Regions from separate parts of the Paraburkholderia sp. A1RI-2L genome, predicted to be linked through region 2. Evidence: riboswitches for the same ligand, from Rfam matches in the RefSeq annotation. Region 2 holds a riboswitch; the other holds the start of a gene.

Region 1 (7,611 bases), on a different contig from region 2:
CATTCGAGGCTGCCGTGCTTGCCGACGTGCACGAGCGCATCGACACCGAAAACCTCGCGCAACCAGAAGTAGAACGCCAGGTAGGCATGCGGCGGAACGAGATCGGCGTCGTGGTAGCTCGCGTAGTCGCCCGCCACCCGCGAACGCGACGGCTGGATGCCGATGAACACGCGAGCGCAGCGCCAGCCGGCGATCATGAAGCGCCCCTGGCGAACCGTCGGGTCGTTTTCCGGCGGACCCCAGCGCGCGTTCAATGCGTCGCGTATTTCGACGGGCAGTGCCGCGAACGACCTCAGGTAATCGTCGAGCGGCAGGCTCTGCAATGCCGGACGCAGATCGCGCACCTCCGGATCGTTGGTCACGCCCTGCGTGAGGCGGGTCATCAGCGCCTCGCCGTCTTCGGGCAAGGCATCGACGCGATAACCCTGCTCACGCAGCGATCTCAAGATCCCGACGACCGAGGCAGGGGTGTCGAGCCCAACACCATTGCCGATGCGCCCCTCGCTGGCCGGGTAATTGGCCAGCACGAGGGCCAGTCGCTTTTCGTCGTTGCGCAGGCTGCGCAACCGGCACCAGCGCCGGCTCAGCTCCGCAACGAACGCGACACGCTCCATGTCCGGCTGGTAGCGCACCACGTCGACTTCGGTATGGGGGCAACGATACGCGAGCCCCTTGAAACTGATTGCCCGCGTAATGATGCGGCCGTCCACTTCGGGCAGCGCCACATGCATAGCGATATCGCGCGAATTGAGGCCTTGATTGTCCTTGACCCAATGGTCGCGATTCCCGCCGCTCAGGATGACCTGCAAAACCGGCGCGTCCACACCGAATACGGGCAACTGCTCCGGATCGTCTGGCGTCGATGCCGCGAAGGCCGTCGTGTTGAGCACCAGCCCGACGTCATGCTCGTCGCACAGCCGCGCAACGACATCGCGGCTCACGGCGTCCTTGAGCGACGTGATCGCAATCGGCAGCGGATTCAGCCCGCGTGCTTCCAGCGCATCGATGAGCGCGTCGAACACGGCCGTGTTCGCGGCCTGCAGATGCGCGCGATAAAAGAGGATCGCCACGACAGGCGCCGTGGCCTGCCAGCGGGCCTGCCAGTCGGCGGCCGTTGGCGTATCGCGTTCTGGATGGTAGAGCAGGGCATTGGGCACCGGCATCGGCAAGGCCGGTTCGTCGCCCCAGTCGAGCGCATGCCAGGCAATCGCGCGCATGAAGGCTTCGGCGTTGGCCGGTCCGCCCTCGCGCAGGTATCGCCACAGGCGTGTGCAGAACTCGGGACTGGCCGTGCTCTGCGCGATCAGGTTCGGATCTTCCTGGAGGTCGCCCGAGAACATCACGAGCATCTGTCCGCGTTTTTCCGCGAGATCGACGACCCGCTCGATGCCGTAGGGCCAGTAAGCCTCTCCGCCGAGGTGATCGACGACCACGACGCGTGCATGCTGCAGCACGTCGTCGACGTAAAAATCGACCGAAGCAGGCTGGCGCAGCCAGGTGACGTTCGCTAGCCTCAGGCTCGGAAACTCCGGCCCGAGCCGCTCGACGACGCTCGCCAGCAGCGACAGCGTCGTATCGGCCGAGCTGAGCACGACGATGTCGGCCGGACGTTGATCGATGCGGATAACGCCCGCCGTGTCGTCGACGAAGCCGCCCGGGACCGTTCGCAACAGGTGCATGCGATGCCTGCCGTGAATGCGCTCAGGCCGGCGCGGTGACAGACTGCGCGCCGGGAGCGGCATCAAGCGCGGCATCGAGCGCGGCGTCGAACGCGCGCTGAAGCACCGCTTGATCCAGATCCTCGCCGATCAGGACGAAGCGGCTCGTACGCGCTTCGTCATCGCGCCAGCGGCGATCGAAATAGCTGTCGAAGCGCGCGCCCACACCCTGGATCACGAGACGCATCGGTGCGCCCGGCAGCGCCGCGAAACCCTTCGCGCGATAGATCGTGTGGTGCTCGACCAACTGCCGCAACGCGGCGATTGCGGCATCGCGCGATGCAGGCGCGCCCGACACGACGACCGAGTCGAAATCGTCGTGATGGTGATCGGCATCGTGCGCCGAACCGTGATGATCGTGACGCTGATCGATCGTCTCCTCGGACGCCGAGTTCAGGCCGAGCAGCACCGGAAGATCGAGCCGGCCATTGTGGGCAGGGACGATCTTCACATGCGCGGGAATGTCTTCGCGGATCAACGCGGCCACGGCCGCCTGTTGCGCGCCATCGAGGAGATCGGTCTTGTTGAGCACGACGAGATCCGCCGCGCTCAACTGGTCCTCGAACAGCTCGTGCAGCGGCGATTCATGATCGAGATTCGGATCGGCCTTGCGCTGTTCGTCCACGGCCTCGGGATCTTCGGCGAACTGCCCGCTCGCGGCGGCCGGGCCGTCCACGACCGTGACCACCGCATCGACCGTGAAGCTGCCGCGGATCGACGGCCAGTTGAAAGCCTGCACGAGCGGTTTGGGCAATGCGAGCCCCGACGTCTCGATCAGCACATGGTCGATCTGGTCGCGTCGCTCGACGAGTGCTTCCATGACCGGGAAAAACTCTTCTTGCACGGTGCAGCACAGGCAGCCGTTCGCCAGCTCGTACAGTTGGCCTTCGGTTTGCTCGCCGGATTCATCGCAGCCGATCCCGCAGCCCTTGAGGATTTCGCCGTCGATCCCGAGCTCGCCGAATTCGTTGACGATCACGGCAACGCGCAGGCCGTTCGCGTTGGACAGGATGTGGCGCAGCAGCGTGGTCTTGCCGCTGCCGAGAAAGCCCGTGATGACGGTCACAGGAATCTTGCGCATGGAGGTGGACATGAAAGGTCTCGATGGCGGTGGTCGCGTGCAACATCACTCCCGTGCCGTTGCTGGCATGAGGCTTGAGGCGTGACGAAAACGCGTGATGAATGCGACGGTCGGCAGCGCGCCGCCTACCCGCAGCGCGTGTCGTCTTCTCCGGCCGGTCTCCGGGCTGGCGAAAAGCCGCTTCACCTTCCCGCGCGACCTGTGGATGCACAGGCGTTGTGCGCAGTGGTTTCGCACATACGTGGCACGTATGTGTAGAAGTCGGCCGTGTATCGCTCTCGAGCGACACGTTCGCTTACCGTTGCGGGGGCAGCACAGGTGGGGTCGCCGCAGCGCATCGCTGCATCGAACCGCTGTTTCCCGTTTAACTGCGCACGTCGGAACGCGTGCGCGAGCACCAGATTAGCCGGGAGTGTAGGTGCCGCGTGCGCGCCAGTCAAGAAACAGGCGAGCCTCGGGCCTTGCCGCGGGCGTGTGGTATCGTGAAAAAAGAGATCTTCGGCTATTTGCCTGTTGTTCACGGACAGGCAAGGTTTCATCCCCTTTCGTTTCATCCCCTTTCGACGCGCCTTCGAAATATGCATGCTCCTTCCGCCAGCCTCGGCTCGCCGGCGATTCTGGTGATCGGCAAAGTGGCGCCGCTGGCCCGCACCGATGCCCTGCCCCCTGCGGGGCGGCGACCGGGTCTGTTGACCATCGGCCTGGGCTTCCGGCGCGATGTCACTCCCGGCCAGATCGAGGCCGCCGTCCGGATGGCGCTCGGGATGCTGGAATCAGGCGACATGGCCGAAGTCATGTGCGTGGCTACACTGCAAGACAAAGCGCACGAGCCGGCCCTGCTGGCGTTCTGCGAGCAGCATCGGATGCCGCTGGTCGGCGTCCCGGCGGAGGAAATCCGTGTCTGTCTCGGCGAAAATCCGTCGCTCACGCGTTCGCCGGTTGCACGCGAGAAGCTCGGCGTCGCGGGTGTATGCGAGCCTTGTGCGCTGCTCGCTGCCCCCGGTGCCCGGCTGCTGCGCGGCAAGCTCGCGCTCGATGGCGTCACGGTTGCCATTGGCACGGTCAGCCCGATGCAGCCGGATCACACAGACAACAAACAAGGACATCATGAAGACCGATAGCGAATCCCATCTGCGCATGACCCAACGCCGTCGCGAAGGACACGAAAAGAAGCAGGCTGCCGCCACGCATGAAAAAGGCCTGCTGATCGTGCATACCGGCAATGGCAAAGGCAAGAGTACGGCGGCTTTCGGCATGGCCGTGCGAATGCTGGGCCACAACGAGCGTCTCGGTGTCGTGCAGTTCATCAAGGGCGCGTTGCATACGTCCGAGCGTGATTTTCTCGGCGCACATCCGATGTGCGATTTCGTCACGATGGGTGATGGCTATACATGGAACACGCAGAACCGCGAGGCCGACATCGCCACGGCCCGCAAAGGCTGGGATCAGGCCGTCGCAATGATCCAGAGCGGCAACTACCGGATGGTGATCCTCGACGAACTCAACACTGTCCTCAAGTACGAATACCTGCCGCTCGATGAAGTGCTCGCTGTGCTGAGCGCGCGTGGCCCGGCGCAGCATGTCGTAGTCACCGGCCGCCACGCGCCCGATGCGCTCATCGAGGCAGCCGATCTCGTCACGGAAATGCGCCTCGTGAAGCATCCTTATAAGGAACAGGGCGTAAAGGCGCAGAAAGGTGTGGAGTTCTAACCATGCCGTCCTGTCCAGCGCTGTTCGTCAGCGCGCCCGCATCGGGCCAGGGAAAGACCACGATCACGGCAGGCCTTGCGCTGCTGCACCGCCAGCTCGGCCGGCGCGTGCGCGTCTTCAAGACGGGACCGGACTTCCTCGACCCGATGATACTGGAGCGTGCAAGCGGCGCCCCGGTCCAGTCGCTCGACCTCTGGATGGCAGGCGAAGACGGGTGCCGCCGGCTGCTGGCCGAGGCCGCTGCGCAGGCGGATCTCATCCTGATCGAAGGCGTGATGGGACTCTTCGACGGCACACCCAGCAGCGCCGATCTCGCAGCTAAATTCGGCGTGCCCGTCGTCGCCGTGATTTCGGCGAAGTCGATGGCACAGACGTTCGGCGCCATCGCATTCGGTCTTGCGCATTACCGCACGGATGTGGCAATACATGGCGTGCTGGCCAATCATGTCAGTTCGGTGCGTCACGCGCAGATGATCCAGGCGGGCATGCCCGACGGGCTGCGCTGGCTCGGGCATCTCGCCCCATCCGCGCAGATGGCGCTGCCGGAACGGCATCTGGGGCTTCATCAGGCTGGCGAAATCGACCAGCTCGAATCGCGTATTGCCTTCACGGCCCAGGCACTCGCCGATACGGCGCTGGCCGAATTGCCCGCGGCTGTTTCGTTCGATGCAGCGCCGCACGATAGGCACCACGCGCAGCCGAGGCTGCTCGAAGGCACGCAGATCGCCATCGCTCGCGACGCAGCCTTCTCGTTCATCTATCCAGCGAACGTGAGCCTGCTGGAAAGCCTGGGCGCGCGCGTCGCGTTTTTCTCGCCGCTGGCAAACGAACCCGTCCCCAGTCATGCCGATGCGCTGTATCTGCCCGGCGGCTACCCCGAGCTTCATGCTGCCACGCTGGCCGGCAATGCAATAACCGCCACCAGCATCCGTGACCATGCAGCTGCCGGCAAGCCCGTGGTTGCCGAATGCGGCGGCATGCTGTATCTGCTCGAAGAGCTGACCGATACCGAAAATCGCTCCACTCCGATGCTCGGGCTGTTGCAGGGACGCGCGGCAATGCAGAAACGGCTGGTCTCGCTCGGTATGATGGCGCTCGAAACGAAATTTGGCGTGCTAACGGGCCACACGTTCCACTATTCCAGCATGACGACTCCCCTGCAACCCGACCGCCACGCCACCCGCGCGCAGACCGGCGCGCCCGGCGAGCCGGTGTTCCGCTCGGGCACGATCGTCGCAAGCTACATGCATGGATACTGGCCGTCCAACCCCGCCCTCGCCGCAGCGCTTTTTTGCGGCAAATCCTTTTAAGGAAACCGAACGGATGGCGGTGCACCGTGGCCGGTGGCCTGCGCGATCCGGAATACGTGGGCTAGCCACCCTCGCGGCAGGACTGCGCCTCGGCTGGGGCTCGATCTTCTATCCGGAAGTGATTCGCCAGCTGTCACGGATTCTCGTTGCAAGCTCATCGAGCAGCGCGAGCCGGTCCGGATCGCCCATCGTTTTCCATGCCCGGATTTCGGCCCTGTTGCGCAGACAGCCTTCGCAATAACCGCCCTGCTGGTTCAACCGGCAAACGTCGATGCACGGGGAGCCGACCGGACGCTGCGTTTTCGCCTGTTCGATCTTCTGCGCGAGACTCACGCGCGGTGTTTGTTCGACGTTATCCATCACACCCCACCCGCATTCACTTCGCGGCTTACCGCGCGCAGCGCAGCATCGAGCCGCGCCCATCCTGATTCGTCCGCGGGCAGGCCGAAGCGCAGCCCCCGGACGACGTCGAACCGCCGTGTCCAGACGGCATGACGGGCCAATCCATCCTGCCACTGTGGCGCACGCTCATGGCGCACCCACGCGAAGAGCGGTGTGTGCTGCACCACGGGGAAAAATTCCCCGAGCAAGTCCGCCAGCCGCTCTCCCGCAGCCGCGAGACTGGCCCGCGTTTGCGTCTGCCAGTCCGTATCCAGCAACGCGGCGCGCGTCACGATACGCGCAGGCCCAGCTAGGCTCCACGGACCACGCAGGCTGCGCATAGCCCGAATGACGTCCTTATCCGCCAGCACGAAACCCACCCGCGCACCAGCCAGCCCGAAAAACTTGCCAATCGAGCGCAGCACGATCAGCCCGCCACGACCAGCGAACTTCGCCACGCTCAGTTGCGGCATCGACTCGACAAAAGCCTCGTCGATCACCAGCGTACCGTCACGCATCGCGAGATCCTCATGCCAGGCCATGATGACGTCCGGCGTAAACCGCTCGGCTCCCGGGTTGTTGGGATTGACGATAACCAGATGCTTCAGATCCGCTGGCAGCGGCTTCCCCGGTTCCAGTACGAATGACGCTACGTCGCCGAGATCGGCAACTTCCCGCGTGACGAAGCGATCGACGGGAAACCCCGCGCGCTCGCAGGCAGGCGCGTATTCCCCATACGTGAGCAGCCCGATGCCGATCCGCCCTTTGGGAAGCACCGCCGGCAGCATCCGGATCGCTGACTGGGTGCCTGCCACGGCGAGCGCCTCCAGCGCACCATAATGCGCGGCAGCGATGACCTCCAGATCGTCATCGTCGTCGGGCAACCTGAGCCATGCCTGCGGATCGACGGGCGGCACGGGATAGCCGCAGGGATTGATGCCCGTCGAAAGGTCGAGCCAGTTTTCCCGGGCGATGCCATATCGGCGAGCAGCCTCGCCGAGATTGCCGCCGTGCGGCACTGGTGTTGCGTGATCGAGATTGAGCATTGGTCTTCAGAAAATTGCGGCGGCACCCGTCAGCACGGCCATGACCGCAAGCCACACCGCGATGGAGCGTTTGACGAGCGACAGCGCACGGCCGACATCGGCGGCGCCCGGTGCATGGCCGCATCCGAGTGCTGGCCGCGCTTCAAGCACGCCATGGTACCAGGCCGCCCCGCCGCACGCGACGTTGAGACTGCCCGCTCCGCTGGCCATCACTGGCCCGGCGTTGGGGCTGTCCCACGCTGATGCCTGAGTCCGCCAGCATGCGATGGCCGACCTGGGATTGCCGCACAGCGCATACGTCAACGCCGTTAGACGGGCCGGCAGATAATTCGCAACGTCGTCGAGGCGTGCGGCAGCCCAACCGA
Region 2 (7,611 bases):
CCGCGCAGCACGTGATGTGCCTTGGCGGGCAAACCGGACAAGTTTCGCGCAACATTAGACGGACACAATAAGCCGCGCGATCTTGCCCGAGTGGTCTTCGCCTCGCATGCGAGGATGCCGGGCATGCAAGAAGTGGCGTTTCAACAACGGTACGCCATGTGGATCATTGAAATTTTCTCTCGCGGATAGAAAGGATGACTAAGCGTATTGCATTGGTAACAGGTGGCATGGGCGGTCTCGGTGAGGCAATTAGCGTCCGTTTGCATGACGCGGGCTATACGGTCGTCGTCACGCACTCGCCGGACAATGCTGGTGTCAAAGACTGGCTGGCCAGAATGAACGAGACGGGCCGCGATTTCCACGCGTATTCCATCGACGTTGCCGACTACGATTCGTGCCAGCGCGGCGCGCAGAAGATCAAGAACGAAGTCGGCCCCGTCGACATTCTGATCAACAATGCGGGCATCACGCGCGACATGACCTTCAAGAAGATGGACAAGGTCAACTGGGATATGGTCCTGCGCACCAATCTGGACTCCATCTTCAATATCTCGAAGCCGCTGTGCGACAGCATGGTTGAGCACGGCTGGGGCCGCATCATCAATATTTCGTCGGTGAACGGCTCCAAGGGCGCCGTGGGCCAGACGAACTATGCAGCGGCGAAGGCCGGCATGCACGGCTTCACGAAATCGCTCGCACTCGAAGTCGCTCGCAAGGGCGTGACGGTGAACACGATTTCGCCGGGCTATCTTGCAACGAAGATGGTAACCGCCATTCCGCAGGAGATTCTCGATACGAAGATCATCCCGCAGATCCCGATGGGCCGTCTCGGCAGCCCGAATGAAGTTGCCGCGCTCGTGCTGTTCCTCTGCTCGGACGACGCCAGTTTCGTGACCGGCGCGAATATCCCCATCAACGGCGGCCAGCACATGCAGTAACGCTGTACTCGTCTCATTTCGCCGCAAGCCGCGCCGGCCGTCCTGGTCGGCGTAGTTTGCGGCGTGTTCCGCGTGGGCGACTGCCGCGAGAAGGCCGCGCAATCCTGCGTTCGAGGCCGATCCAATCCGTAGCACCTCCCCAACTTCGACATCTTCGGCAAGCCGCCGCGGAATCACCGGAACGCGATCGTCAATGGCGCGGCGTTCGGCGCCGACTACTGCACGCGCATGGCAGTGGTGAGGTCCAACATTCTCGTCAACAAGAGCCGCGAAACTCAATACCTCTAGCTGGCTGCCCCGCATTTGCTGAAATAACGTGTAATCGTCATTGCGCGAAGGCGATCATCCGCACTTGAAACGGGCTAAAAGCGCCACCTGTCATTTCGCAAGTCCACAGCGTCTCGCGACAAACTCGAATTTTTTCGAAATCCACATCGTGCGGCCCAAATCAGTTGTGTGCGGACCGGCTTGCGACTATCGTGCAAGTAGATATCGTCGAGTGAAAGGATTTGGAAGAATTCGATATCGAAATTGCCGTGGATTGAGTCTGCGAATCGTTGGGCCAATAGCAGTCGATTTGCATGTATTGTCGCTTTGCCGTCATAATTGGGTATGCCATGATGGCATTGCCTATATGGGCCAAGCCAAACTTCGACATGCAAACGAAGTTCAAACAGCTGCTTGGGGGTGGAATTCCTGACAGGGAGAATGAGTATGGTTACGTTGGACGCAATCAAGCTGAAGATTGCAAAGCTTGAGAAACAGGCGGTAGCGATTGCCGAAAAGCAATCGTCCATCGGTCTCGCGAGAATTCGCGATCTGATGCAAAAGCACGGTTTGAGCGTTGCCGATATCGAGCGCTTCGTTGGCAAAAGACGCGGCCGCAGGCCCGGCGTCAAGGCTGCGAATGGCGCAGCGAAAGCGCTGCATCCCAACGCACATCCGGTCGCGGCGAAATACGCCGATCCGAAAACCGGCGCAACCTGGAGCGGACGCGGGCGTGCACCCGCCTGGATTCGCGACGCCAAGGACCGCTCGAAATTCCTGATCACGGCGGGCGCGGCGCCCAGGGCGGCATCGGCCAAAGCCGCTGGCGTGAAGAAGGCCGTGGTGAAACGTGCGGCAGCAAAAAAGGCTGGCGCAAAAACCACCGCCGTTAAAAAAGCAGCGGCTGGCAGGCCTGGGCGCAAGAAAGCTGCTCCCGCAAAGAAAGCTGCAGCACCGCGCAAGATGACTGCAAGAAAGACACGCGCATCCGCGCCGGCCGCCGCAGCGCCCGCAACTGCAGCCTGATCCTTCTCTGATCGAACGCCTGGATCAAGCTGTTCGATAACTCACCTGACCGTAGCCGGTGTCACGCCATTCCCGAACGGGACAGCGCAACACAGGCTACCGGTGTCGCCGCAGATCGACTGGCGGCATCTTTTTTCCATCATCCTCAATTAACAATTTCCGTAATGCTGGGCCCGATTATTTCGGCCAGCATTTGCGTCATTACCATTTGCGCGCGGCAATTTCTGAAAGGCAGGTGTAATCGGTGCGGCGCGCAATCAGAATGTATAGGTGAGTTTGCCGAACGCGGTCCGGCCGAGGCTGTTATAGCCGTACGTGGTCATGTACTGCCGGTTGAACAGATTCGATATCGACGCGGACAGCAACAGGTGCGCATTCACCTTATACGAAGCACGCAGGCTCACCGTCGTGTACGACGGCAAATACAGCGTATTGAACTGATCGTCGAAGGTCGAGCCGCCGTAAAGCAATGACACGCCCGTGTTGAGCGCGTGGAGGTTGAATTCGTCCCACGTATGGTCGACGCTCAGGCTCACGGTTTGGCGCGGGCGGCGATTGAGCCAGGTCTGGTCGGTCACGTCCTGCGGATTCAGAATGCCGATCGCCAGACTCACGGGTGTGGACGCCCCGAGCGTGCCCTTGTACGAGAGGTCGAGCCCCTGAATGTGCGCACGCCCGACGTTTACGGGCAGAAAGGTCTGCGAATCGTAGGTGATGAGGTCGTGCACGCGCGTGTCGTACACGGCGGCCGTGAAGGTGCCGTACGACGTGTTGGCATCGAGCGCCGCTTCGATCGTGTCGCTGCGTTCTGGCTGGAGGTTGGGGTTCGCGTAGCCCGGATAGTACAGATCGTTGAAGGTCGGCAGCCGGAACGCGTTGCCATAGGAAACGCGCGCTGTGTAGACCGGCGTGATCGCCCACGAGAGCGCGGCGTTGCCCGTATTGACGGCCTGCCCCTGGACGATCTCGTGGCGTCCGGCGAGGAACAGCGTCACGTCGCCGAGCGTTGCCGACTGGTGCAAAGAGACTGCGGAGTCGTTGCGCGCCGGCAAGCCGCTGGGCACCTCGACGGGCAAGTAGGCCAGTTCGCGCGAGAAGTCGTAGGCGAGCTTGGTTTCGCCTGAAAGCGGCTGCCCGAACAGCGTGTGCCCACGCTCCTGATGCGTGATCGAAGTCGACGTGGAGAAGCGCGTCGAGTCGAATTGATCGGTCGGTATCGCGGGATCGTTCGAGTAGATGAACTGGCGATCGGTTGCGTAGCCCACCGACTGGTCGAATTGCGTGAACGGCGTGATGTCGAGGTGAAACGCCGCGCCGGTCGTGAGTTGATGGTCGCGCTGCCGGTCGTTGCCGCCCGCGTTGTCATAGGACAGATCGGACTGGTGATACAGCGCAAATGTGGAAATCGACCAGTTGTCGTGCGCATAGCCAAGCCGCCCATTCACGTCCTGGGCGTGATACGGATTGCGGCCGTCCTCGTGACCGTAGGCCCAGGGCCGGGTCGCGTCGATGCCCGCGGTGTTGTAGTCGTGCAGCCCCAGTGAATACGTGAGGCCTTCGAGCGCCGCGAGCGGTCCGCTCGAGGGCACGGTGCCCGAGGTGCTCAGCATCGTGTCGAAGGTCTTGTTGGACCCGCCGCCGAACGACACCGTGGTCCGGTTCGGCTGATTCGACGCGTGGCGCGTGAAGAGTTGCACGACGCCGCCCACGGCGTCCGCGCCGAACGAGGCGGCAGCGGGGCCCGAGATCACCTCGACGCGGTCGAACGCATCGGTCGGCAGGTCGGCCCATTCGGGCATGCCCGTGGTCACGGAGCCAATGCGGATCCCGTCGATGAACACGGCCACCTGCTCGGGCGACGAGCCGCGAATGCTCACCGAAGCCAGCGAGCCCGGCCCGCCGCTTTGCGACACGGTCACGCCCGGCAGCGTGGCGAGCGCCTGCGTGATGCTCGGGTCGGCGGGCGAGAGGCGGTCGAGGTCTTCGCGCGTGAGCACTTGCGTGCTCGCGTAGCGCTGGTCGAACGATTGCGGCAGATGCTGGGTGTCGCCGACCACGAGGATGTTCGACAGCGTGGTGTCGTTGTCCGAGGCGGCGGATTCGGTGGATGCGGCGGCGGCCGGCGGCTGCGTCGCGGGCATCGTGGGCGTCACGGGCGCGGCAGCGGCAGCGCTGTGCCATGCATAAACGCTCATGGCGCACGCGGCGGCGAGATGGCGGAGTTTCGGCCGGCGGTCTTGTCCGGAGCCGCCGGGAGCCGGCGGAATGTAGCTTGTGCGCTGGCCAAAGCGTTCGTCAATGCAGCGGCAACGGGCTTCCTGGGCGGAAGCCGTTTCAATCGTGGTGGACATGCAACTGATCCTGAGGTCGGGCTGTCCTTGCAACGGGCGACCGCGCACGGGCGGTGCTTGCGCATCGGGACACCCCGCCCCGTGCGGCTGCTTGGACCTCGGTCGATGGCAGGTCTCCTGGCTCGCGGGTCGACGCCCCTTGCCGGCCTTCCCGGTTTCCCAGTGGCGCGTTTGGCATGGACTTGCCGCTCACAGTTGCGGGGGCAGCCGCAGACTCGGGGTCGGGGGCGGCCCCACTGCGTTCCCTTTTGATCCCGTCGCCGGGAACCATCAGGGCGCAAGGGTAATGGCCGCGCGTGGCGGGCGTCAACCCGATATGCATCGGGCGTTGTGAAAACGCCCTTGGGCGCGGGCCCAAGGGCACGGCGATTCAGCCCCGAGGCCTAATTCCAGTCCAGCGCGCCGCCCGTCTGATACTCGGTCACGCGAGTTTCGAAGAAATTCTTCTCCTTGCGCAAATTGGCCTGCTCGTCGAGCCAGGGCAGCACGTTTTCGGCACCGGGAAACGGCGCGGGCATCTCCAACTGACCTGCGCGACGGTTCGCGATGTAGCGGAACTGTGCGCAATGCAAATCGGCCGAGTAACCCAGAATCGGCTCGCGCAGGATATAGCCCGCATAAGCCGTTTCCGCCGCATCGGCTTCTTCCCAGATCCGTTGCACGGCGCGCGGATCGAGTTGCAGGTTTTCCTCCTCCAGTAGCTGCCGGATGACGCGGATGCCAAAGCCGCAATGCAGCACCTCGTCGCGCATGATGTACTGGAACTGCTGCGCGGTCGCCTTCATCAACCCGCGCCGCTGGAGCGCGAACACCGGCGTAAAGCCGTTGTAGAACCAGCAGCCCTCGAACACGGCCGCGAAAAACAGGTAGGCGAGCGCGAATTCGTGCAGCGTGTCGCGGTTCGAGAGGTCGAGGCCGGGCGCCAGAATGCGTTCGAGCCGCTGGTTCGCGAGCGCGATCTTGGCGTGAATTTCGGGCACGACGCGATAGCGGTTATAGATTTCCTGCTGGTCAAGCCCGAGTGTTTCGATGCAGTGCTGGTAAGTCCAGGTATGCAACGCTTCTTCGTAGACCTGGCGAGCCTGATAGATTTGCAATTCGGGCGCGGTCATCTTTTCCATTACCGCGAGCCCGATATTGCGCATCGCCAGAATGTCCGACGTGGTGAGGTAGGCGAGCACGTTTTCGAAAACGTGTCGTTCCGTTTCGGTCAGGCGCTGCTGGTAATCGTGCACGTCGTCGCTCATGGAAATTTCGAGCGGCGTCCAGTGATTGCGGTTCGCGCTCAGAAAGCACTCCCACGCCCACGGATAGCGAAACGGCGCGAGCTGATTGATATCTCCGCGGCCGTTGACGACGCGCTTGTCTTCGGCGCGCGTGGCTTGCTGCTGCGCATGGGTTTTGCCGTTGCTGGTCATGGCTCAGAGCCCTCCCGCCAGGTAAGCGGCCACGCCTCGCTTGAAGGGACGTAGATGATCGCCCGCGCGCAACAGGACATCGCGCGCCAGGCGTGCAGGCAGATGATCCCGCGTGTAGATCGACGCGATCATGCCGGTGATCAGATAGAGTGGGCGCGTTGCCAGACGATGCTTGTGCTCGTAGCGCTGCAGCAGCGCATCGGACGCGTAGTCGCGCCCGGCGAGGCAGGCTTCGCGAATCGAGCCGGCGAGCGTGCCGACGCCCGACAAGCCAAGGTTGAAGCCGTGCGCCGTGACCGGATGCATGCCCACCGCTGCATCGCCCACCGCCGCGAAGCGTCGCGCCACGAAATGCTCCGGATAAACCGCGACCAGCGGATACGCGTGTCGCGTCGTGACCAGTTCCATCTTGCCGAGGCGGTGGTCGAAGCGGCGCTCGATTTCGTCGGCGAAGGTGCGCGCGTCCACGTGTGTGAGCCGCTCGATTTCGCGGCCCGTGAGCGTGAGCACCACGGAAGACTGGAACGCGCCGGACGCCGGGTGCGGATTCATGGGCAGCAACGCGAGCGTCTGGCCATACCCGAACCATTCCCACGCGGCATGATGATGCGGCTTTTCGTGCGTCATGCCACACACCAGCATCGTCTTGCCGAAGTCGCGCATCCGCGCGGAGATGCCCATCATCCGCCTCGTGGACGAAAACCGGCTGTCCGCCGCCACGATCAGGCGCGTTTCGATCGATGCCCCGCCCTCGAGCTGCACGGTGGCGCAGTGGTCGTCGGACTTGACGCCGACCACGCGTTGGGATGTGCGGACGTCGATGTCCGCGCCGTCTTCCTTCGCGCATTGCACCGCTTCGAAGGCGGCCTTGCGAATCTGGTGATTGGCGACCAGCCAGCCGAGTTCGTCGTGCGGGCTCAGGTCGCGCCCGATCTCGAGTGCGTACGAAGACTTGCCGTTGAAAACGCGTGCGTCGAGCAGACGCGACTTCGATTGGCTCTCGATGCGCTTCCATAGTCCAAGCTGTTTCAGCATGCCCACTGATTTATGCGTGAGCGCGATTTCACGTCCGTCAAAGTCTGGATTGCGAAGTTCATCCTCACTCTGCTGATCGACGATCACGATTTTCAGGCCTGTTCCAGCGAGCGAACGGGCGAAGCACAGACCCGCCGGGCCAGCCCCCACAACGACGATATCGGCTTTCACCGGGATCCTCCCATCGATATTCAAATCACCAACGCTGCGTGCGCCGCCATGCACGAACGTCGTGCGGCGGGCTGCGAACGTCGCCATGCCCTGGTGCGAGTCCGGTGCGAATCCGCTTGCAGTGGTCGCTGCGGGTGCGAACGCGGGCTCGCAGACCTTAGAGAGCGCCGGGGCCGCTGTCCATCCTGCGTGAGGATGGGGTGCGGGTGCGCGCTTGCTTCTTTCGGACTAGTCCGCCTTGCGTATTCCGGTTGCAGGGCGCATTCGGTTAAATGCGGAGCGCGCCGATCCCCGCACGGGCGACCGGCAATCTATCCCGGATAGCGGCATGGCCGATAGCGACGGATTGCCCTGCGCTGGCGATGTTTGAGACATCCTTGCGGTTATCGAGTGCGCCAATCCGGG

Evidence for each region. Region 2 has a riboswitch for cobalamin ahead of PWP93_RS27370 (TonB-dependent receptor domain-containing protein). Riboswitches for the same ligand answer to the same signal wherever they lie in the genome.
Region 1: another riboswitch for cobalamin. It lies ahead of cobW (cobalamin biosynthesis protein CobW); the one in region 2 lies ahead of PWP93_RS27370 (TonB-dependent receptor domain-containing protein).

The regions. Positions count from the first base shown of each region.
Region 1 covers NZ_JARBTA010000002.1:1,224,322-1,231,932, reverse strand. Annotated here, with positions in the region: gene cobN (cobaltochelatase subunit CobN) at 1-1,679, opposite strand, end outside; gene cobW (cobalamin biosynthesis protein CobW) at 1,702-2,811, opposite strand; cobalamin riboswitch at 2,934-3,216, opposite strand; gene PWP93_RS20425 (cobalamin biosynthesis protein) at 3,282-3,920, shown strand; gene cobO (cob(I)yrinic acid a,c-diamide adenosyltransferase) at 3,907-4,509, shown strand; gene PWP93_RS20415 (cobyrinate a,c-diamide synthase) at 4,512-5,819, shown strand; gene PWP93_RS20410 (DUF1289 domain-containing protein) at 5,928-6,179, opposite strand; gene cobD (threonine-phosphate decarboxylase CobD) at 6,179-7,246, opposite strand; gene cbiB (adenosylcobinamide-phosphate synthase CbiB) at 7,253-7,611, opposite strand, start outside.
Region 2 covers NZ_JARBTA010000003.1:913,844-921,454, reverse strand. Annotated here, with positions in the region: gene phbB (acetoacetyl-CoA reductase) at 195-938, shown strand; gene PWP93_RS27375 (H-NS histone family protein) at 1,626-2,231, shown strand; gene PWP93_RS27370 (TonB-dependent receptor domain-containing protein) at 2,489-4,372, opposite strand; cobalamin riboswitch at 4,672-4,869, opposite strand; gene PWP93_RS27365 (ribonucleotide-diphosphate reductase subunit beta) at 4,966-6,000, opposite strand; gene ubiM (5-demethoxyubiquinol-8 5-hydroxylase UbiM) at 6,004-7,293, opposite strand.